3 regions of the Amycolatopsis sp. NPDC050768 genome follow, and region 1 is predicted to be linked to each of the others. Evidence: riboswitches for the same ligand, from Rfam matches in the RefSeq annotation. Region 1 holds a riboswitch; each other region holds the start of a gene.

Region 1 (6,981 bases):
CGCTGCCGAGCGCGAAGGCGCACCCTTCCGTCGCGGCGCCGGCGTCTTCGGCGTCCGCGACGCTGGTGATCAGCGTGATCGGCCACGTCCGCGCGCCCGGCCTCGTCACCGTTCCGGCCGGCTCGCGTGTGGCCGACGCGGTGCGGGCCGCCGGTGGCGCGGACCCCGGCACCGATCTCTCCAGCCTGAACCTCGCCCGCAAACTCACCGACGGCGAGCAGCTCGCCGTCGGCATCACGGTCGCGTCCTCGGCACCGGCCGGTGCCGGCGCGGCTCCGGGCAAACTCGACCTCAACTCGGCCACCCCCGAGCAACTCGACACCCTGCCCGGCGTCGGCGAGGTCACCGCCGGCCGCATCATCGACTGGCGCACGCAGCACGGCGGCTTCTCCAGCGTCGAACAACTTCGCGACGTCGAAGGCATCGGCGAAAGCAAGTTCGAGAAGCTGCGCGAGCAGGTGACGGTCGGATGATGTTCGTCCAGCCGGAAGCCGCGCCGTCGTGGCGTGACCACGACCTTCGGCTCGTCCCGGCAGCATTGGCGGCCTGGGGCGGCACCCTGGCGGGCCTGCGGCTCGGGTGGTGGGCGGCCGAGGTTTTCGGCGTTGTGGCAGCGGTTTTGTCGGCCGTATTGCTCGCACGGCGGCGTGGGCGGTGGGTCGGCGCGGCCGGCGCGCTGTTGGTCTTGGGGCTCGTGGTGGCGCTGCCGACAGCGTGGCGCATCCGGGGAGCTGAACAGGACACGCTCGGCCAAGCCGCAGCGCACGGGGTGACCGCCACGCTTCGCGTCGAGGTCACCGAGCGGCCGCGGCCGATCCACAGCGCGGGCTACGCCGATCAGCAGGCGGGTACCCGATCGGTCGTCATCGACGCCCGGGTGGAATCGGCCACTGTGGACGGTCGGGCGGTGGATTCCACCGGCCGGGTCCTACTGCTCGCGCCGGTGGCCGGATGGGGTGATCTCCTGCCGGGCCAGGAGGTCACGGCGTCGGGTCGCCTGGCGCCGGCGCGCGGGGGTGAGCTAACGGCGGCCGTCATCTACCTTCAGGGCGCTCCGGTCGGGGTCACGCGGGCGCCGTGGTGGCAGCGGGCGGCCGCGGCGTTGCGAGCGGGGCTGCATGAGTTGTGCGCGGTGTTGCCGGAGGAGCCGGCGGGGTTGCTGCCCGGACTGGTTTTGGGCGACACGAGTGCGTTGCCCGAGCAGGTCGAGCAGGAGTTCACGGAGTCGGGGCTCACGCACTTGATGGCTGTGAGCGGCGGGAACGTGGCGATCATCTGCGGCGCGGTGTTGCTGTTGTGCCGACTGCTCCGCATCGGGCCCCGGGTGTCCGCCGTCGCGGCGGGATTGTGCCTGGGCGGTTTCCTGATTCTTGTCGGTCCGGCGCCGAGTGTGCTGCGGGCCGGGGTGATGGGCGGAGTGGCGCTGCTGGCGCTGGCGTTGGGCCGTCGTGGATCCGCGTTGCCGGCGCTGGCGTTCTCGGTGTGCGTGCTCGTCGCGTGGGATCCGGTGATGGCGGCGGACTTCGGGTTCGCGTTGTCGGTGTTCGCGACGGCGGGGCTGTTGCTGCTGGCGCCGCGATGGGCGGATTCGCTGGTACGCCGAGGGATTCCGCCGGGGTACGCGGAAGGGATCGCGGTGCCGCTGGCGGCGTTCGTGGTCACCGCGCCGGTGATCGCGGGCATGGCGGGCACGGTGAGTCTCGTCTCGGTGGTGACCAACGTGCTGGCGGCGCCCGTCGTCGCGCCGGTCACGGTGCTCGGGGTGCTGGCCACGGTGGTCGGGCCGTGGTGGCCCGGGGCCGGGCACGTGCTGGTGCACCTGGCCGATCCGGAGGCTCGCTGGCTGATCACCGTCGCGGGGCACGGGGCCCGTGCGCCGGGCGCGGTGCTCAGTTGGCCGGGTGGCTGGTGGGGTGGGGTGTGCGCGGCCGGGGTGCTGGTCGTGGTGGTGGTCGCGTTCCGGTTCCGGCGCGCGCGGCTGCTGGTGGCGATGGGGCTGGCGGCGGTGCTGCTGATCGTGGTGCCGCCGCGGGTGCTCTCACCCGGCTGGCCGCCGAAGGGCTGGGCGATGGTGGAGTGCGACGTCGGCCAGGGCGACGCCGTGGTGCTGGCCACGGCGGAGCCCGGGCGCGCGGTGGTCGTGGACACCGGGCCCGAGCCGGGGCCGGTGGACGAGTGCCTGCGGCGGCTCGGCGTGGAGCGGATCCCGCTGTTGGTGCTCAGCCACCTGCACGCCGACCACATCGGCGGGCTGCCGTCGGTGTTCGACGGCCGGGCCGTGGGGGCGATCGCCGTCGGGCCCGGGCGGGCGCCGGCGTGGGCGTGGCAGCAGGTGTCGCAGGAGGCGGCGACGCACCACGTTCCACTGCTGGAGCTGAGCGACGGGCAGCGGCTCGACTGGCCGGGGTTGTCGCTGGATGTGCTCGGACCGCGCTACGTCACGGCTCGGGCGGCCGCCCTGCAGGACGGCACGATGATCAACAACAGTTCCGTGGTGCTCCGCGCGACCACGGCCGCGGGGAGGGTGCTGCTGACCGGAGACGTGGAGCTGGCCGCGCAGGCCGACCTGCTGGCCGAGGGGGTGGACCTGCACGCCGATGTGCTGAAAGTTCCCCACCACGGCTCGCGCTACTCGTTGCCTCAGTTCCTCGAGGCGGTGGGCGCGCGGGCGGCGATGATCAGCGTGGGCGCGGGCAACAGCTACGGGCACCCGGCGAAGTCCACAGTGGACGTGCTGGGCACGTTGGGTGTGCTCGTGACGCGGACCGATGTGGACGGCGACACGGCCGTGCTGCCCGGTGACGGCGGGCCGGCGGTGGCGCGCCGGGGTGAGCCGCGCGGGCCGCCCCGGTAGGGGAGCGGCCCGCGGGCCCGGCGGTCAGAGGCCGAGGGCCTTGCTCACGGCTTCGGCCGACGGCGGCACGGTGGCCTTGGGGCCGATGCGGCCTTCGAGGGCGTCGAGCGTCTTGAGGCCGTCGCCGGTGATGAGCAGCACGGTCTCGGCGTCGGGGTCGATCTTGCCGGCCTCGATGAGCTTCTTGGCGGTCGCGACGGTGACGCCGCCCGCGGTCTCGGTGAAGATGCCCTCGGTGCGCGCGAGCAGCTGGATGCCCGCGACGACCTCCTCGTCGCTCACGTCCTCGATCGCGCCGCCGGTGCGGTTGACGACGTCGAGCACGTAGGGGCCGTCGGCGGGGTTGCCGATCGCGAGCGAGCGGGCGATGGTGTCGGGCTTCACGGGCTGGACCACGTCGTGGCCGGCGCGGAACGCGGCCGAGACGGGGGAGCAGCCGGTGGCCTGCGCGCCGAACACCTTGTAGGGGCTGGCTTCCACGAGGCCGAGCTGGCCGAGCTCGCGGAAACCCTTGTCCACCTTGGTCAGCTGCGAGCCCGACGCGATCGGCACCACGATCTGCTCCGGCAGGCGCCAGCCGAGCTGCTCGGCGACCTCGTAGCCGAGCGTCTTGGAGCCTTCGGAGTAGTAGGGGCGCACGTTGACGTTGACGAACGCCCACGTCGGGTGTTCGCCGGCGAGCTCGGTGGCGAGGCGGTTGACGTCGTCGTAGTTGCCGTCGACGGCGATCAGATCACCGTCGTAGACGGCGGTGGTGAGGATCTTGGCGCGTTCGAGCGACTTCGGGATCAGGACGACCGACCGCCAGCCGGCGCGGGCCGCCGCGGCGGCCGTCGCGTTGGCCAGGTTGCCGGTCGAGGGACACGCGAGGACCTCGAAGCCGAACTCGCGGGCCGCGGCCAGCGCGACGGCGACCACGCGGTCCTTGAAAGAGTGCGTGGGGTTGCCGGTGTCGTCCTTGACCCACAGGGACTTCAGGCCCAGGGCCTTGGCGAGGCGGTCGGCCTTCACCAGGCGGGTGGCGCCGGGTTCGGTGTTCGGGATCTCCTCGACAGTCGAGGGGACGGGAAGGAGCTTCTTGTAGCGCCAGATGTTCTTGGGGCCGGCCTCGATGTCTTCGCGGCGCACGCGGCCGAAGTCGTAGGCGACCTCGAGCGGCGAGAAGTCCTCCGCGGAGACGAACTCCGGGGCGAGCGGCTGCCGGTGGCCCTCTTCCTTCGACACCAGTTCGACGGCCGGACCGAGGTCCAGGGTCTTCTTGGTGGAGGTCGTGCCGAGGGTAACGGTCATCGCGAGGTTCCTTTCCTCATCTGCCCCGCAAAAGCGGGCCGGAATTGGCACCGTGGTCGTCAGCTATCCCGCAAATTCGGGAAGACAGGCTGTACGCCGGTTGCCGGGGCTTCTTCGGGCCGTTCCCTCTGCCCCTCTGGATGAGCGGTCTTCAGTTGTCGGCGCGCCTCGCTGGGCGCTGCCTCGGGTACACCGTACGACATGGCGATCACCTCGTGCCACGGTGGCGGCGCACATCACCGCAGCGGGCGCGGGGCCGGGCGGGTGAGAGGATGGCGGGGTGACCACCGCACCCGCGCCACTCCACCTCGTCCTCGGTGAGGAAGAACTGCTCATCGAGCGGGCTGTCCGCTCGTCGCTGGACGCCGCGCGGGCCGTGGACTCGACGGCCGAGATGACGCGCAACCGGGTGTCCGAACTCACACCGCCCGTGCTCGCCGAGCTGGTGAGTCCCTCGCTGTTCAGCGAGGGACGGGTCATCGTGCTCGACTCGGCGCAGGACATCTCGCAGGAGCTGGCGGACGCGGTGATGGCGTACCTCAAGGCGCCCGCCGACGGGATCGTGCTCGTGGTCGTGCACAACGGCGGCGGCCGCAGCAAGGCGGCCAAGGCGCTGCCCGCGGCGCTGAAAAAGGCGGGCGCGGAGATCACCGAGTGCCCGAAGCTCACGAAGGCCGCCGATCGGGAGTCGTTCGTGCGCAACGAGGTGCGCCGCGTCGGCGGCAAGATCGACGCGGCGGGGGTGATGGCGCTGATGGATACCGTCGGCTCCGACCTGCGCGAGCTGTCCTCCGCGGCGACGCAGCTCGTCGCCGACACCGGTGGCGCCATCGACGAGCAGGCCGTGCGCCGCTACCACACCGGCCGCGCCGACGTGACCGGCTTCGCCGTGGCGGAGAAGGCCGTGGGCGGCGACCGCGCGGCGGCCCTGGAGTCGCTGCGCTGGGCCATGCAGCTGGGCGTGCCGCACGTCCTGGTCGCCGACGCCCTCGCGGACGCGGTGCGCACAATCGCCCGCGTGTCCGCCGCCGGCCGCGGCAACCCGAACCAGATGGCCGGAGAGCTGGGCATGCCGCCGTGGAAGATCCGCAAGGCGCAGGGCCAGTCGCGCGGCTGGGGCCAGGACGGCCTCGCCACGGCGATGCGCGTGGTCGCCCGCCTGAACGCCGAGGTCAAGGGCGTGGCGGCGGACGCGGACTACGCCCTGGAACGCGCGGTCGTCGAGGTTGTCGCCGCCAAGGGTGAACGCTGACGCTGCTCGGCGGGCAGGGTTCGAGCCACCGGCATCGGGCCTGAGGCACCGCCGAACCGCCGCGAGATGGCCGGGCGGGACCGTTGGTCGCGTGCGCAGATTTTGCAACAGCCACCGCCGGCCGATCGACCGTCGCCGCGGTATCTCAGCGCACAGGCACGCTGCGCGCAGGGGGCGGGAGAGCGCACGAAAAAGCCCGGCGACAGTCGGTCACCGGGCCCTTTCAGGTCTGGCAGGGTGCTGCGATCAGCTCAGAGCTGGTTCGCGCGCTTCGCGAGAGCCGACTTCTTGTTGGCGGCCTGGTTGGCGTGGATGACGCCCTTGGTGACGGCCTTGTCGAGCTTGCGGGCGGCGTCGCGCTGGAGTTCGAGGGCCTTGGTCTTGTCGCCGGAGTCGGCGGCCTCACGGAACTTGCGGATCGCGGTCTTCACCGAGGAGCGGATCGCCAGGTTGCGCTGACGGGCCTTCTCGTTGGTGGTGATGCGCTTGATCTGGGACTTGATGTTGGCCATGAAGGCGTCCTGCTTTCGTCTCGGTGAAGGTCGCTGCCGCGTCGAAGTGGCTCCGGGCGCCTGGTGTGAAGACAGGCGCGGCCGGGTTTCCTCCCTGACGGAATGCCGCACGGCAACGACGGGAAAGTCTAACAGGCCAGCTCGCGGGCCCCTCGGGCGGCCCGGAGTGATCGGTTCGGCTACCGTGGAGAACGTAGTGCCTAGGGTTCCGCTGCCGGCCCGCCGCACCAACGCGAGAGTAAGACGCAAGACAACCAGGGCCGGCGGGACAGGTCCGAGCGGCACCATCGGCGCGGCCCGACGCCCGCCGTTCATCTGACGGGACAAAAGCCTGGAGGACCCGGCCTTCCGCGTGCGCGGAAGACTCGAAGGGGTCCAGTGAACACCACAGCTCTGTCGTTCGTCCTCATCGCCGCTGTCGTGCACGCGGGGTGGAACCTCGCCGCCAAGCGCGTCACCTTCGGCGGGCCGCGGTTCGTGTGGCTGTACTACACCGTCTCCGCCGTGGTGCTGCTCCCCGTGGTCATCACGGCACTCCTGGTCGAAAACGAACGTCCACAGTGGACCTGGCTGCTCGCCGCCGGGGTGACGGCCGTGCTGCACGTGGCGTACGGCACAGTGCTGCAGCGCGGGTACGCCGTCGGCGACCTGTCGATCGTCTACCCGCTAGCGCGCGGCACCGGGCCGCTGCTGTCGGTGCTGGCGGCGGTGCTCGTGCTGCACGAGCACCCCGGCGTGCTGGGCCTGATCGGGGCGTTCCTCGTGGTGGCGGGCGTGCTGGTGATCAGCCTTGGCGGCAGCGAGGCCGACGTCAAAGCGCGCCGCGCCGGTGTGTTCTACGGCGTGCTCACCGGGGCGACCATCGCGGCCTACACGCTCTGGGACGCCCACTCAGTGACGACGCTCGCGGTGCCGCCCCTCGTGTACTTCGGCTGCGGCGCGCTGGTGCAGAGCGTGCTGCTGGCGCCCGCGGCCCTGCGTGACCGGGCCGAGGTCGCGAAGCTGTGGCGCGAGCACCGCAAGGAGACGCTGATCGTCGGGATCGCCTCGCCCGCGGCGTACCTGCTGGTGCT
Region 2 (6,981 bases), on a different contig from region 1:
TGTTGAAGATCGCGAAGCCCTCGCCGTTGGGGGCGAAGGCCGAGATGAAGTCGATGACGTGGCCGCGCAGCGGGCCGGGGGCCCGGAAGATGCGGTCGGTGAGGTTGCCGAGCGCGCCCGCGAGCACCAGGCCGAGGCCGATGGCCCAGCCGACGCTGCGCAGCCGCCGCGAGAGCCAGATGATGGCGACGGCCACGGCCGCCGCGACCAGCGCGAGCACCCACGTCATGCCCGTGGCCATCGAGAACGCGGCACCGGGGTTGCGGATCACTTGCAGGTAGATGAGGCCGCCGAGGATGCGCACCGGCTCCTTGCCCTCGAGGTTGGCCGCCACGAGGTTCTTCGACACCAGGTCGATCACCCAGATCAGAGCCGCGACCGCGAACACCAGCCCGACCCGGCGCTTGGGCAGCACCACGGGCGCTTCGGGCTCCTCCGAGACCGCTGAGGCCGCGTCACCGCTCACCGCCGGTTCGACGGCGGGCGCGCCTTCGGGCCGGCCGGGTTCGGGCGAACCGGGCTCGGACAGATCGTGTTCGGACGAGGAGGACTCGGTGCTCACGCCCCCATTGTCCACGCCCCGGCCTCACCCGTTCGCGGCGGCAGGCCGCGAACGGCCCTTCACGGGTCCGGCGACCACCAGAAACGCCACCGCGAGCAGCACCACTGCCGACGAAACCACCCCCGCGACGCCCGGTAGCAGCATCGCCACCGCCACGAAGCCCACGGTGACCGCGAGGACCAGGAGACTGCGCTCGTACCCCGCCAGCACCACCAGCCCCACGGCTGCGAGCGCCGGGCCGCGGGCATCGGCGTCGAGGTCGAATTGGGCGTAGGCGGCGAGGTCCAGCACGGGCACCGCCAGCACACCGCCGGCGAGGGCCAGGGCGAACCGGCCGGTTTTCGGCCTGGTCCCGGCTCGCGCGTAGCCGACGAGCACGATCGCCACGACCAGCGCGAGTGCGATCGGCCAGCCCAGCGCTGACGTCGAGGTCGGCGCGGGCAGCGGGTCCTGGCTCAGGAACTGCTCACCGCCGATGGCCGTGTCGAAGTAGTCCACGTGCACGCGGTCCATCGGCACCGCGGACAGGTTCACGAACTCGCCCGCGGCAGAACCGGCGCCGGCCGCGAGCCGCACCGCGGCCAGGATCAGCTCGGCGAAGCCCAGCAGCGCGAGCGGAACCCAGAAACCCCAAGATCTCCCCACGCGCCGAGGGTAGCGAGCGGGCTCAGGCGCAAAACGGCGGCAGCTCCCGCGGGTCCCCCACCGGGGCCCAGCGGCCGTCGACCTTCGTGTACTCCCAGCGGGCGCCGCGGGCGACGATCTGGCGCAGCGCGAGCACGAGGCGGTCCACGTGCTCCTCGGTGCTGCCCAGGCCGAGGCTCACGCGCACGGCCTGCTGCCCGTCGCGGCCGCATTCGCCGATGAGGCGCTTGGTGGCGACGTGGGCGCAGAACGCGCCGTCGCGCACGCCGATGCCGTACTCGGCCGAGAGGACCGCGGCGAGCCAGCCGGGTTCGAAGCCGTCGACGATGAAGCTCACCGTGCCCACGCGGTCCACCGGCGCGTCGAACAGGCGCAGCTCGGCGCAGCCGGGCACGCCGGCCAGGCCCTTGCGCAGCCGCTCCAGCAGCGTGGCCTCGTGCTCGCCCACGGCGGCCCAGTGCGCGGACAGCTGCTCGCACGCGACGCCGAGCGCGTAGACACCGACAGTGTTCGGCGAGCCGGCCTCGTGCCGCTCGGCACCGGTGTTCCACACCACGGCGTCCTCGGTCACGAGCTTGGTCGCTCCCCCGCCGGCGAGGTATGGCTCGGCGGCGCGCAGCCAGTCGGACCGGCCGATGAGAGCGCCGGCGCCGAAGGGCGCGTAGAGCTTGTGCCCCGAAAGCGCGACGTAGTCGACGTCCAGCTCCCGCAGGGAAATCCGGCGGTGCGGCGCGAGCTGCGCGGCGTCCAGCGCCACGCGGGCGCCGTGCTTCCGTGCCACGGCGGCGATCTCGGCCACCGGCAGCAGCTCACCGGTCACGTTGGACGCTCCGGTCACCACCACGAGCCGCGGCCCCTCCGGGCAGGCGTCGAGCGCTTCGTCCACAACGGACACCGCGGCCAACCGCGTGCGCGGCAGCTGCACGCGGCGCACATTCGGGCCCCGCCAAGGCAGCAGGGCCGCGTGGTGCTCGGTGTCGAACACGACCACGGACGTGCGCCGCGGCAGCGAACGCGCCAGCAGGTTGAAGGAATCCGTGGTGTTGCGGGTGAACACGACGGTGTCGGTGGCGCGCGCGTCGACGAACCGGCGCAGGATGTCGCGCGTGCGCTCGTAAAGGCGCGTGGACACCTGCGAAGCGAAGCCCGCGCCGCGGTGCACGCTCGCGTACCAGGGCAGGAACTCGTCGACGGCGGAGCGGACCGCGTCGAGACACGGCGCACTCGCGGCGTGGTCGAGGTTGGCGTAACCGATCTCGCCGCCGGTCACCAGGGGCACCCGCAGTGCCGCCCCCGCGACGCCGGGGATCCCCTGTGCGGCAACGGTTTCGGTGTTTTCAGCGGTACGGTCCAGAGCGAGAGTCATGGCGGTGCCTCCTCGGCAGTCCGGGGGACCCCCGGCGAGGGGCCCGCGCTTGCCCGTCGCACAACACGACCGGCCCGGTCTTCACCCGGGGCACCCCACCGCGGTAGGAGGGTTGCCGGCCAGCAAGCCGGGGCTGAACGCTGGCACTCATGACCTGTTGATGAAGGTAACCGATTCCGGGCGTGCGGAGAAAGCCCCGTCCCGTGATCTGAGATGGCGCTCACACGCCGGCGAACCCGCGAACGTCACCGAAAACGCGTCAACGGCCCAGCTCACCGCGCCAGCGCGCGAGCCGCCCGGCCCGGTCGACGGCGCGGATCCGGCGCTCGGTCGCGTCGCGGACCCCGGCCGTGGTGACCACCAGCAGCTGGTCGTCCTCCTGCAGGCGGCTGGTCTTCTGCGGCGTGAACCCGGAGCCGCGGCGGACCACGAGGCTCACGGTGGCGCCGGCGGGCAGGCCGAGCTCGGAGATGTACACGCCGTGCAGCTTCGAGCCCTTCTGGATGCGCACCTGCAGCAGCTCGGCGCCGAGCTCGTCCAGCGGCGCGGCGTCGACCTCGATCTCGTGCGCCTCGGAGGGTTTTGCGAGGCCCAGCAGCCGCGCGACCGGGCCGAGTGTGGCCCCCTGCAGCAGCGTCAGCACGACGACCAGCACGAACACGGCGTCGACGAGTCGCTCCGCGCCCGGCACACCCTGGGACAGCGGGATCAGCGCCAGCACGATCGGCACGGCCCCGCGCAACCCGGCCCACGACAGGAACGTCTGCTCCCGCCACGGCAGCCGGAACGGCAGCAACGACAAGACCACCGACAACGGGCGCGCGAGCAGCAGCACCACCGCGCCCGCGACGAGACCCGGGATGAGCGCCTCGAGGATCCGGCCGGGCGAGGCGTAGAGACCGAGCAGCACGAACAGCCCGATCTGCGCGAGCCAGCCGAGCCCCTCGGCGAACGAGAGCGTGTCGGAGCGGTGCGGCAGCCGCGAGTTGCCCAGCACGAGACCGGCGACGTAGGTGGCCATCAGGCCCGACGCGTGCGCCAGCTGCCCGCTGGAGTACGCGAGGATGCATACGGCCACCGTCGCGAGCGGGTAGAGGCCCGTGGCCGGCAACGCGGCCCGGCGCAGCGCCATCGCACCCAGCCACCCGAACAGCAAACCCAGCACGAGCCCGGCGGCGAGTTCGTAAACGACCAACAGCGGCAGGGTCCAGTCCAACGCGGCCGCCGAGGAGAGCGCCACGACCGCGATGTACGCGGGTGCGTCGTTGAGCCCGGATTCCAGCTCCAGCGTACCCACGAGCTTCGGCCCCACGGAGAACGTGCGCAGCACCGAAAACACCGCCGCCGCGTCGGTCGACGCGAGTACGGCGCCCCACAGCAGCCCGAATCGCCAGTCGAGGCCGAGCAGCCAGTGCAGGGCCGTGCCGGTGACCACGATGCTCACGATCACGGCCACTGTGGACAGCAGGATTCCCGGGCCCAGCGAGGATTTCACCGCGCTCCAGCGCGTGGTGAGGCCACCTTCGGTGAGGATCATGACGAGCGCGGCCAGCCCCAGCGACTGCGTCAGGCTCGAGTTGTCGAAGTGGATCCCGATGCCCGATTCGCCCAGCGCCACACCGATGCCGAGGTACAGCAGCAGCGACGGGAGACCGAGGCGGATCGACACGCGCACGGCGAGCACCGACGCGAGCAGGACGACACCGCCGACGCCGAGCACGACGGGAAGCTGGTCCATGTCCGCCCCCTCCCGGTCGCCGTGGGCTTCCAGAATAGAGAGACGGAGCCGTTCACTCGTTCGTGCACCACTGGACAACTCGGGCAAACTGCTGTGTTAGGACACTCAGCCCCCACTGAGTGTCGCCAGATCGACACCGAGCGCCGCGAACGGCTTCTCCCCGACCGGCCTCAACCGCACCGCGCGTTGCCGGTCGCGGGTCACCCACCCCGCGTCGACGGCCCGCGCCAGGATCGCCGCGGGCACGGCGCCGGCGAGGTGGTCGCGCCGCTCCGTCCAATCCAGACAGTCACGCAGCAGCGGGCGCCGGCCGCGCTCCGGCACGGCGACACCGAGCCCGCCGAGCACCTCGCGCCCGGCCGCGGTCAGCGTCAGCCCGTCGCCGGTGTCGACGATCCCCTTCGCGATCAAGCCCTCGCGCAGCGCCACACCGACGGTGCCCGCGAGGTGGTCGTAGCAGCTGCGCGCGAAACTCAGCCGCTGCGTACGCAGGGACGCCTTCAGCCCCACCGGTTCGCGGTGCTCGGCGTGCTGCGCCAAGTGCTCGATCAGCTCGGCCACCCGCGGGTCGGCGATGCGGACGTACGCGTGCCGGCCCTGCTTCACCCGCGCGACGAACCCGGCGTCGTGCAGCCGCGTCACGTGCTCGCTCGCGGTCGACACCGCGATCCGCGCCGCCGCGGCCAGCTCGCCGATCGTCCAGGCGCGCCCGTCCAGCAGGGCGAGGCACATCGTCGCCCGGCTCGGGTCGGCGAGCACCGCGGCCACCTCGGCCAGCGCGACGGTCTCCATGCCCCCACCGTAGGAGCCCGACGCTTCGGCCGCCGCCGAAGCGCTACTTCACGCCGGCGAGGAACTTCGCGCCGAGTGTGACGGCGGGGCCGGAGTCGTTTCCGCCCTCCAGGAACACACAGAACGCGACGTCTCCGCGATAGCCCACGAACCAGCCGTGCGCTTCGGCGCCGTCACCGAACTGCGCGGTGCCGGTCTTGCCGTAGACGGTGCCCGAGCGCGCCAGTCCGGTCGCGGTGCCGCCTGTGACGACCTCGCGCATCATCGCGCGCACCGAGGCCAGCACGCTCGCCGACGGCGCGTGGTAGCCGTCGTTGACGGTCGTGGCCGACGAGGCGTCCAGCCACAGCTTCGGCGTCACCGCCTTGCCCGCGGCCACCGTCGCGGCCATCACCGCCTCGCCGAACGGGCTCACCTGCACGGTGCCCTGGCCGATGCCGTCCTCCACCTGCTCATCGGCGCTGCCGGCGGCGCCGACCTTGCCCATCTCGGTGGTGAGGCCGGGGATGTCGAAGTCGGCGTTGAGGCCGTACTGGCTCGCGGCTTTGGCCAACGCGTCCGGCGGCAGCTGCGAGGCGAGCTGGCCGAACGAGGTGTTGCACGAATGCGCGAACGCGCGGTGCACGGTGGTGGTGCCGAGGTCGAAGCCCTCGTTGGAGATCGTGCGGGTGCCGATCCGCGCGGTGAGCGGGCACGCCACCTGCGAGTCTTTGGTGACGATGCCGGCCTCCAGGGCCGCCGTCGCGGTCGCGATCTTGAACGTCGAACCCGGCGCGTACAGGCCGTTCAGCGCCGAGGGACTCGTGCCCGCGGCGGCATTCTGCGCCACCGCCAGCACCCCGCCGTTGGACGGCTGGATCGCCACGATCACGGCCTTGCCGCGGTAGGAGTCGACGGCCGACTGGGCCGCGTTCTGCACGGAGACGCTCACCGTGGATTTCACCGCCTGCTGCCCGCTCTCGGTCTTGCCGAAGAGCGTTTCCAGCGCCTTGCCCGAGGTGTCGACCCGCTGGACCGCGAAGGTGTCGGACGGCGCCGACGTGCCCTGCCCGGTCAGCGCCTGCGTCAGCAACGGAAACTTCGCGGCAGGATCGAGGTGCGTGCCACCCGGCCCGCTGATGACCACCGGCTTGCCGTCGCGATCCACCACGGCGGCCTCGTCGGCCGCCGCGGTCGCGATCACGAGCCGCTGGCCGGCCTGCAGCTTCGGCTGCAGCGTGGCGGGCGTCCAGTGCACCCGCCAGCTGTCGCCGGACTTCACCACGTCGAAGCTGCCGCTGTAGGACCAGACGTGGCCGGGGCCGAGGTTCCAGGTGAGCGTGTAGCTCGCGGCCGTCTTCGTCGCGGCCGCGGCGGCGGGCTCGACCTTGTCGATCTTGGCCTGCACGTCCTGCGGCTTGAGCGTGTACCAGGCGTCGCGCAGCGCGGCGGCCGCGTCGTGCGGGTTGTCGGTGAGCAGGCTGGCCTCGTCGGTCTGGTTGCCCGCGAAGTCCTTCAGGTACAGCTGCGCCGCCGACGTCGGGTCCGGGGCGACCGGTCCGGCCACGACCGAGCTCTCGGTCGGCTCGGCGGCCGCCTCGGGTGCCGGCGAACCGCCGGTCAGCAATACCACCGCCGCGACGACGATCGCGACCATGGCGACCGCGCCCCCGGTCAGGACGGCTCTCTTTCCGGCAGGACTCACTTGCGACTCTCCCCCAGGCCCGTGCGGCGTGCGCGCACCCGGCCCAGCTTGCCCATCGCTGACGGACAAGGGGCGTTACAGGTGAGAAAGCGGCCTTCCCGACGCCGATTCGTGATCAACGCCAGGAAGGCCGGTTCGCTACGCCTTCTCGACCGCCACGCGGACTTTCACGCCGTCGCCGACGGTGCCCTCGA
Region 3 (6,981 bases), on a different contig from region 1:
GCAGAGGAACGCGCACGTGGGCCCCGAGCCGGACACACACCCGGCCAGCGCACCCGCGTTCACGCCCGCGCGCAGCGTGCGGCGCAAGCCGGGACGCAGCGACACGGCGGCCGCCTGCAGGTCGTTGCCCAGCAGCAGCGCGAGCTGACGGGGGTCGCCCGACGCGAGGGCCTCGACGACCGGGGTGTGCGAGCCGATGCGCGGCGGGTTGCCTTCGGCGCGCAGGCGGTCGAGCTCGCCGAACACCTTCGGCGTCGACAGGCCTTCGGTGTCGAACGCGAGCACCCAGTGGAACGTGTGGCGCGACAGCACGGGCACGAGCTGCTCACCGCGGCCGGTGCCGAGCGCGGTGCCGCCGTAGAGTGCGAAAGGCACGTCGCTGCCGAGCTTGCCCGCGATGGCGGCCAGCTCGTCGCGCGTCACGTCGAGCTTCCACAGCGAGGCCAGGCCGACGAGCGTCGCCGCCGCGTCGGCGCTCCCGCCCGCCATACCGCCGGCGACGGGGATGCCCTTGCGCAGCACGATCCGCACCTTCAGGTCGTCTCCCTCGGCGCGGCCGGCGTAGGTGGAGAGCTCCTGGGCCGCGCGCCAGGCGAGGTTGGTGGCGTCGGTGGGCACCGACCCCTCCCCCTCGCCGAAGACCTCGAGCCCCGGGTCGTCGGTGGCCGCGACGGTCACCTCGTCCGTGAGCGACAACGCCTGGAAGACGGTGACCAAGTCGTGGTAGCCGTCCTCGCGCAGGTCACCGATGGCCAGGTGCAGGTTGACCTTGGCCGGGACCCGGACGGTGACTGGTGGTGGAACTACGGCGAGCACCCGTCAAGCCTACGTGGCCGGGCGCCTGGGCTCCCCACCAGGAGAAAACAGGCATCCTCAGGACGGCTGTCCCAACCTCTCGGACACGTCGACGCCAACCTTGGACCCCGGGACCCGCGCACCGCGCGAGGAAGGGCCCGTTGAAGGAATCGGAGTCCTTCAACGAGCCCTTCACGGCACCGACGGGGTCGGCTGGGGTCAGGCGGCGACGCTCTGCGCGGCCCGCACGGCCGGCGTCACGTGAGCGCCGCGGTCGGCAATCCACGCCAGCGCCGCGTCGGCTCGCTCGCCGCGGACACCGATGCGGAAACGAGCGATCGGGGTGTCACCGATGCGCGTGAGTCCGCCGCCGATGGTGGCGACCTCCACGTCGAAGCGACCGGCCGCCTCGGGCAGCAGGGCGCCGACGGACGCGAAGCCGATCAGCACGACGTCGGCGGACCGGTCGTACTTCGCGGCCTGCGCGCGGGCGGTCTCGATCACCGGCAGCACCGCCTGCGCGGTCCAGCTGCCCGGCGAGGCGATGAGGTCGAGCACGTGACCGCGTTCGACGACCGCGCCGTCTTCGAGCACCGCGACGTCGTCGCAGACGCGGCGGACGACGCCGGCGTCCGGAGTGGTCAGCAGCACGGTGGTGCCCAGCTCGGCGCGCGCCCGGTCGAGCACGGCCAGCACGGCGCCGGCCTCCTCGGGGGCGATGCCGGCGGTGGGGTCGTCGGCGAGCAGCACGGCCGGGCCGGCGGCGAGTGCCCTGGCCACGGCGACGCGGCGCAGCTGGCCGGGCGTGAGGTCGGCCGGCTTCTGCGCGGCACGGGCGGTGAGGCCCACGAGGTCGAGCAGGTTGCCGACGCGGGTCTTGCGCTGCGGCCCGTCGATGCCGAGCTGCTCCAGCGGGGTGGCGATGTTGCCGGCGACGGTGCGCTCGGCGAGCAGCTCCGGCTTGGTGCCGACGACACCCAGCTGGCGGCGGACCTCACGCAGCCGGCGGCCGTCGAGCGCACCGGTGTTGAGGCCGTCGAGCCGCACGACACCGCGGTCCGGGCGCTCCTGCAGCGCGATGCAGCGGGCGAGCGTGGACTTGCCGGAGCCGGCGGGGCCCACCACGCCGAAGAGGGAACCGGCCTGCACGTCGACGCTCACATCACGCAGCGCGGCGACCGGATTTCCGTTGAGGGGAAAGGACTTGGACACGTTTTCGACAGTGATCACGAAGAGAGCTCCAGGCATGAGGCGCAGCACCGTTTCCGGGCGCGCCGGGCGTCACCGAATTACCGTCCTTTTCGGACGGTGCGCAGAATTGCGGAAGAAAGGATCAGGCGATGACTGTGGAGCGTCGACACGCACATACCGTGCGGCGACCTTCATCGACGACGCGCCGCCGGGTCAACAGGAGCGGGCGGGCTACCCTCTGCATCGGAAACAGCCTCCATCGGTCCTGGCTGTAGCACCTGCCCCATGGGGGGTGGTTGCTGCGACTTCGGCGAGCCAGGTCTCTCAGTCGCTCGGGATGGACGTTTCTGAGTAAAGCCGATCCCATTGGGTGAACGCAAGCGCGTTGGTGCAGATCACACGAGTGGTGGTGCCCGGATACCGGGACACCCGCAGCCACATCGTGGACCCCGAAAGCTCCGGCACCGAATTTCTTCCGCGCGGCGAATCCGACGCCTATTCCACTGTGGACGCTGCCGATCCCTGGTGGAGCTGCGATTCCGGCACGGGAATCGCGGGGCAGCTCGCACGTGGGTAAATGACGGTTCGGCGAGGTAGTTCGCCACGGCGAGACACTTCGTCTTCCCGGCCGGACGTCCACTCCCGTCCACGAGTCGAATCCGGACGTCCGTCACGCCCGTTTGTGATACGTGCGTATCGGATACAGTCGTACCACTACAGCGGAGGAGGACCGTGGCGCACCGGGTCGACCACGAGCAGCGCCGGCGCGAGATCGCCGGGGCGGTGTGGCGCATCGCGGCCGAACGCGGGCTCGACTCCGTGAGCATGCGCGAGGTGGCCGCCGAGGCAGGCGTGTCACTGCGGCTGGTGCAGTACTACTTCGAAACGAAGCACAACCTGCTCGTGTTGTCCCTGCGTTACCTCCATGAACGCGGCGAGCAGCGCACGCAGGCCCGCATCGCGGCACAGCTCGACCAGAGCGTGCGCGGCGTGGTCCGGACTCTGCTCACGGAGCTGCTCCCGCTGGACGCCGAGCGCGAACTGTCGCTACGCGTCCACCGCGCCTACTTCAGCCGCACCCACAGCGACCCGGCGCTGGCGAAGGTGTTCCTGCACGCCGAGACGCCGATCGAAGACCTGCTCACCAGCCTGTTGCGCCGCGTGGCGCTCCCGCCTGGCGTCCAGCCGCGGCACGAGGCCAACCTGCTGGTCGCGGGCTTCACCGGCCTGGGCCTCGACGTCCTGCACGGCCGCTTCACCCCGCCCGAAGTCCTCGCGACGCTGGACTACCACCTGCGCCGGATCTTTCAGGCTTGAGCCGCGAGCCGGACGAAGTCGTGCACGTCGAGCTGCTCGCCGCGCGTCTTCGGGTCGATTCCGGCCGCCACGAGGAGCTCGCCGGCGCGATCGGCCGAACCGGCCCAGCCGGCGAGGGCCGCGCGCAGCGTCTTGCGGCGTTGGGAGAACGCGGCGTCCACGACCGCGAACAGGCGTTGCCGCTCGACGCCCTCCATCGGAGTGCCGCGTTCGAAAGCCACGAGGGACGAGTCGACGTTCGGCACCGGCCAGAACACCGACCGCGGCACGGCGCCGACCTTGCGCGCCGGCCCGTACCAAGCGAGCTTCACGCTGGGCACGCCGTAGATGCGGCTGCCGGGACCGGCGGCCATGCGGTCGGCGACCTCCGTCTGCACCATCACCATCCCGCGCTGCAGCGAGGGAAGCTCGGCCAGCAGGTGCAGCACGACGGGGACCGCGACGTTGTACGGGAGGTTCGCGACCAGCGACACGGGTTCGGCCGGCAGATCAGCCGCGCTGATCCGCAACGCGTCGGCGCCGACCACGCTCAGCTGATCCGCGACGGAAGAAGCGCGTTCGGCGGCAGTGCGCGGAAGCCGCGCCGCCAGCTTCGGATCGATCTCGACGGCCACCACGCGGGCCCCGGCGTCGAGCAGGCCCAGCGTCAGCGACCCCAGCCCGGGTCCGACCTCGAGGACGACGTCGCCCGGCTGAACTCCGGCCAACTCGACGATGCGGCGAACCGTGTTGGGGTCGTGCACGAAGTTCTGGCCGAGCTTCTTCGTCGGCCGGACGTCGAGCTCGTCCGCCAGCCCGCGGATCTCGGCAGGCCCCAGCAGTTCAACCACCGGGGAAGCCTACCGAGCCTCGGGAACCGCCGAACTCAGGCCCGCTTGCCGCAGACCGGCCAGGCGCTGTAGCCACCGCGGGCGTCGCGGACCTTCTCGGCGATCGAGATCTGCTGGGCGCGCGAAGCCTGGTTCGGGTAGGACGCGTACGCGTCGCCGCCGTAGGCGTCCCAGGTGCGCTTGTCGAACTGGAGGCCGCCGTAGTAGCCGTTGCCGGTGTTGATGGACCAGTTGCCGCCGGCCTCGCACGCCGCGATGCGATCCCAGGCGGAACCGTCGCCGATCGCCGGGTCGGCGGGCTTCATCGAACCGACCTTGAGGATCTTCGGCTTGGCCTCGAGGAGGACCTTGACCGAGACCTGCTCGCGGGAGATCTCTTCGCCGTTCTTCTTGGTGACCTTGTAGGTCACCATCTTCTGGCCCGCGGTGCCCGGGTCCTCAACGGTGGTCTTGCCCAGCTCGAGCGTCGGGTCGTCGACCTTCTGCACGTCGGGGTCGATGGTCTCCTGCTGGTTGACCATCGAGACGCCCATGCGGCTGACGTGGACCTCGGCGCCGTCCTTGAGCGAGACGTTCAGGCCACCCTCGACCGCGTCATCCGGGCCGAGGCTCATCTTGAAGTCGGAGAGGAGCTCCTTGGTGGTCACCGCGTTGGTGGTGACCTGGCGCGGCGCGTTGGTGCCGTCGAAGAGCGTGACGTGCTTGAGGGTCTTGACCTGCACGGTCGAGCCCTCGAGCGGCAGCTCGCCGGTGCCCGGCATCGACGTCCAGGCGCCCTTGCCCATCATGTCGGCCATGCCGAGCTGGGTCATGGCCTCGCCGAGCGTGGTCGCGCGCACCCAGGACGGGCGGGACACACCGTCGACGACGAGGTTCAGCTGACGACCGCGCTCGAGCTTGATGACGCCGCCGTCACCGACCTCGGCCTGCGGCGAGGGCGAAAGCGAGTCGTGGGCGCCGACCGAAAGGCCGGCGTCTTCCAGGACCTCGCCGACGGTGTCGCCGTAGCTGTGGACGGTGACCTCGTGGCCGTCGACGTCGACGGTCACGCTCTTGTTCATCGCCAGCGCCGCGGCACCGCCGCCGCCGACGGCGATCAGGACCGACAGCACCGCACCCTTGAGGAAGCGGCGCTTCCAGACGCGGGTGGCCTCACGCAGGCCGTCCTCGACGGCGGCCTTCTTGGCCTCCGGAGAAGCGGTGCGGTCCTCGGCGAGCTCGTCCGGGAGGGCGAGCGGCGGGAGCATCGTGGTCTCGGCGTTGATCAGGCGGATCAGCTCGTCGACGTCGACGTCGATCTCGGCCATCATCGCGTCGGCGTCGGGCCCGAGGGCCGCGAGCACGTCCTGTTGGGTCACGTACAGCTCGTCGGAGAATCCAAGCTCTCCATAGGCGGTGTCGTCGAGCTCTCGCTCGAGCACGGCCACCGAACCGGCGGAAGAGAATAGGGTCTGCGCAGCACCACGGTTCTCGGTGCTATGGCGCGAGGCACCCTGCCTGCTACCAGTCACTGGGTCGTTCCCTTTCCCAGGACAGGACGTGTCACCACGACCTGTTCCTTCGTCGCGACGCGCCATTCGGCGCGCCTCTCAAGTCCGACACCCCCAGTCAGCGCCATCGTCACGGTCCCGAGTCGTACCAACCTCGGTGCCGCTTCCCCGACGTGCACTGACGTGACTGTGGGCGTATCAGCCAGATCCGCGTCTGCGGTTCCGACCGGCACGATCACGGGACAGTAACGGAGGTCGCCGGGTTGCGCAAACACCCCCCGGAGTGTCGTGACCTGTGTCACTCGTCAGTGTGGGCTAGTGCGTTCCCCGAACGTCGCAATCCGTTCAACCCGTTGTGACACTGGGCAATTGGTAGACGCGTTCGGCAGTGGTCCGGACCGCTTGGGCCACTTCGTGGACCGCTTCGCCCCTCAGCGCCGCGAGGTGCCGGATGGTATATGCGGTGCAGTAGGGCTCGTTCGGGCGCCCACGGAACGGGTGGGGGGTCAGGAACGGCGCGTCGGTCTCGGCGAGGTACTGCCCCGTCGGCGCGAGCCGGGCGGCCTCGTGGAGCCCGCGGGCGTTCTTGAAGGTGACGGTGCCGGCGAACGAGAGCACGTAGCCCTTGTCGAGGCAGCGACGCGCGATGTGCTCGTCGCCGGAGAAGCAGTGGAAGACGACGGTGTCCGGTGCGCCCTCTTCGTCCAGGATGCGCAGCACGTCCTCGTGGGCGTCGCGGTCGTGGATCATCAGCGTCTTGCCGAGGCGCTTGGCGAGGTCGATGTGCCAGCGGAACGCGTCCTGCTGGGCGTCGTGCGGCGAGTAGTCCCAGTAGTAGTCGAGGCCGGTCTCGCCGACGGCGACCACGCGCTCGGCCGACGCCAGACGCTCCACTTCGGACTTGTCGGCGTCGGAGAACTCCTTGGTACGCGTGGGATGGATTGCCACGGCGGCGAACACACGCTCGTCCCACGTGGACGCGTCGACGGCCCAGCGCGCCGAGGCGAGGTCGTCGGCGACCGTGACGACGCGGGCCACGCCGGCACGTTCGGCGCGGTCGACCATGGCCGTCACGTCGGCGGCGGTCACCGCTCCGCAGGCGTCGAGGTGGGTGTGGGCATCCACGACCGCGGCGGGCAGGCGGTCGGGAATCGGCGGCAGTTCGCGCTTGTCTTCACCCATGCCGTGAATCTACTGCGCGGCGAAGCCGCTCCGTTGAGGGCGGTGGAGGGGAGGAAGGCGGAGTAGACGGCATGACGAAGGGCGCCCCGCGTGAGTCCTCGAGGCGCCCTTCACAGCGTCGACAGTGCTACTTGACGATCGGGGCCCAGTCGGGGCCGTCTTCACCGAGCTTCGGG

What was found. Region 1 has a riboswitch for S-adenosylmethionine ahead of thrC (threonine synthase). Riboswitches for the same ligand answer to the same signal wherever they lie in the genome.
Region 2: another riboswitch for S-adenosylmethionine. It lies ahead of AB0H62_RS14610 (aminotransferase class V-fold PLP-dependent enzyme); the one in region 1 lies ahead of thrC (threonine synthase).
Region 3: another riboswitch for S-adenosylmethionine. It lies ahead of AB0H62_RS26025 (ATP-binding cassette domain-containing protein); the one in region 1 lies ahead of thrC (threonine synthase).

Annotation. Positions count from the first base shown of each region.
Region 1 is NZ_JBFAHL010000002.1:355,294-362,274, reverse strand. Features, by position in the region: gene AB0H62_RS08950 (ComEA family DNA-binding protein) at 1-473, shown strand, start outside; gene AB0H62_RS08945 (ComEC/Rec2 family competence protein) at 473-2,854, shown strand; gene thrC (threonine synthase) at 2,879-4,144, opposite strand; SAM riboswitch class I at 4,158-4,291, opposite strand; gene holA (DNA polymerase III subunit delta) at 4,425-5,396, shown strand; gene rpsT (30S ribosomal protein S20) at 5,648-5,908, opposite strand; gene AB0H62_RS08925 (EamA family transporter) at 6,287-6,981, shown strand, end outside.
Region 2 is NZ_JBFAHL010000004.1:308,293-315,273, forward strand. Features, by position in the region: gene lspA (signal peptidase II) at 1-466, opposite strand, end outside; gene AB0H62_RS14605 (hypothetical protein) at 587-1,207, opposite strand; gene AB0H62_RS14610 (aminotransferase class V-fold PLP-dependent enzyme) at 1,230-2,573, opposite strand; SAM riboswitch class IV at 2,614-2,728, opposite strand; gene AB0H62_RS14615 (potassium/proton antiporter) at 2,833-4,311, opposite strand; gene AB0H62_RS14620 (helix-turn-helix domain-containing protein) at 4,417-5,103, opposite strand; gene AB0H62_RS14625 (penicillin-binding transpeptidase domain-containing protein) at 5,147-6,787, opposite strand; gene ileS (isoleucine--tRNA ligase) at 6,926-6,981, opposite strand, start outside.
Region 3 is NZ_JBFAHL010000009.1:78,439-85,419, forward strand. Features, by position in the region: gene AB0H62_RS26020 (4-(cytidine 5'-diphospho)-2-C-methyl-D-erythritol kinase) at 1-816, opposite strand, end outside; gene AB0H62_RS26025 (ATP-binding cassette domain-containing protein) at 1,015-2,025, opposite strand; SAM riboswitch class I at 2,240-2,330, opposite strand; gene AB0H62_RS26030 (TetR/AcrR family transcriptional regulator) at 2,719-3,303, shown strand; gene rsmA (16S rRNA (adenine(1518)-N(6)/adenine(1519)-N(6))-dimethyltransferase RsmA) at 3,294-4,133, opposite strand; gene AB0H62_RS26040 (resuscitation-promoting factor) at 4,169-5,554, opposite strand; gene AB0H62_RS26045 (TatD family hydrolase) at 5,969-6,805, opposite strand; gene metG (methionine--tRNA ligase) at 6,933-6,981, opposite strand, start outside.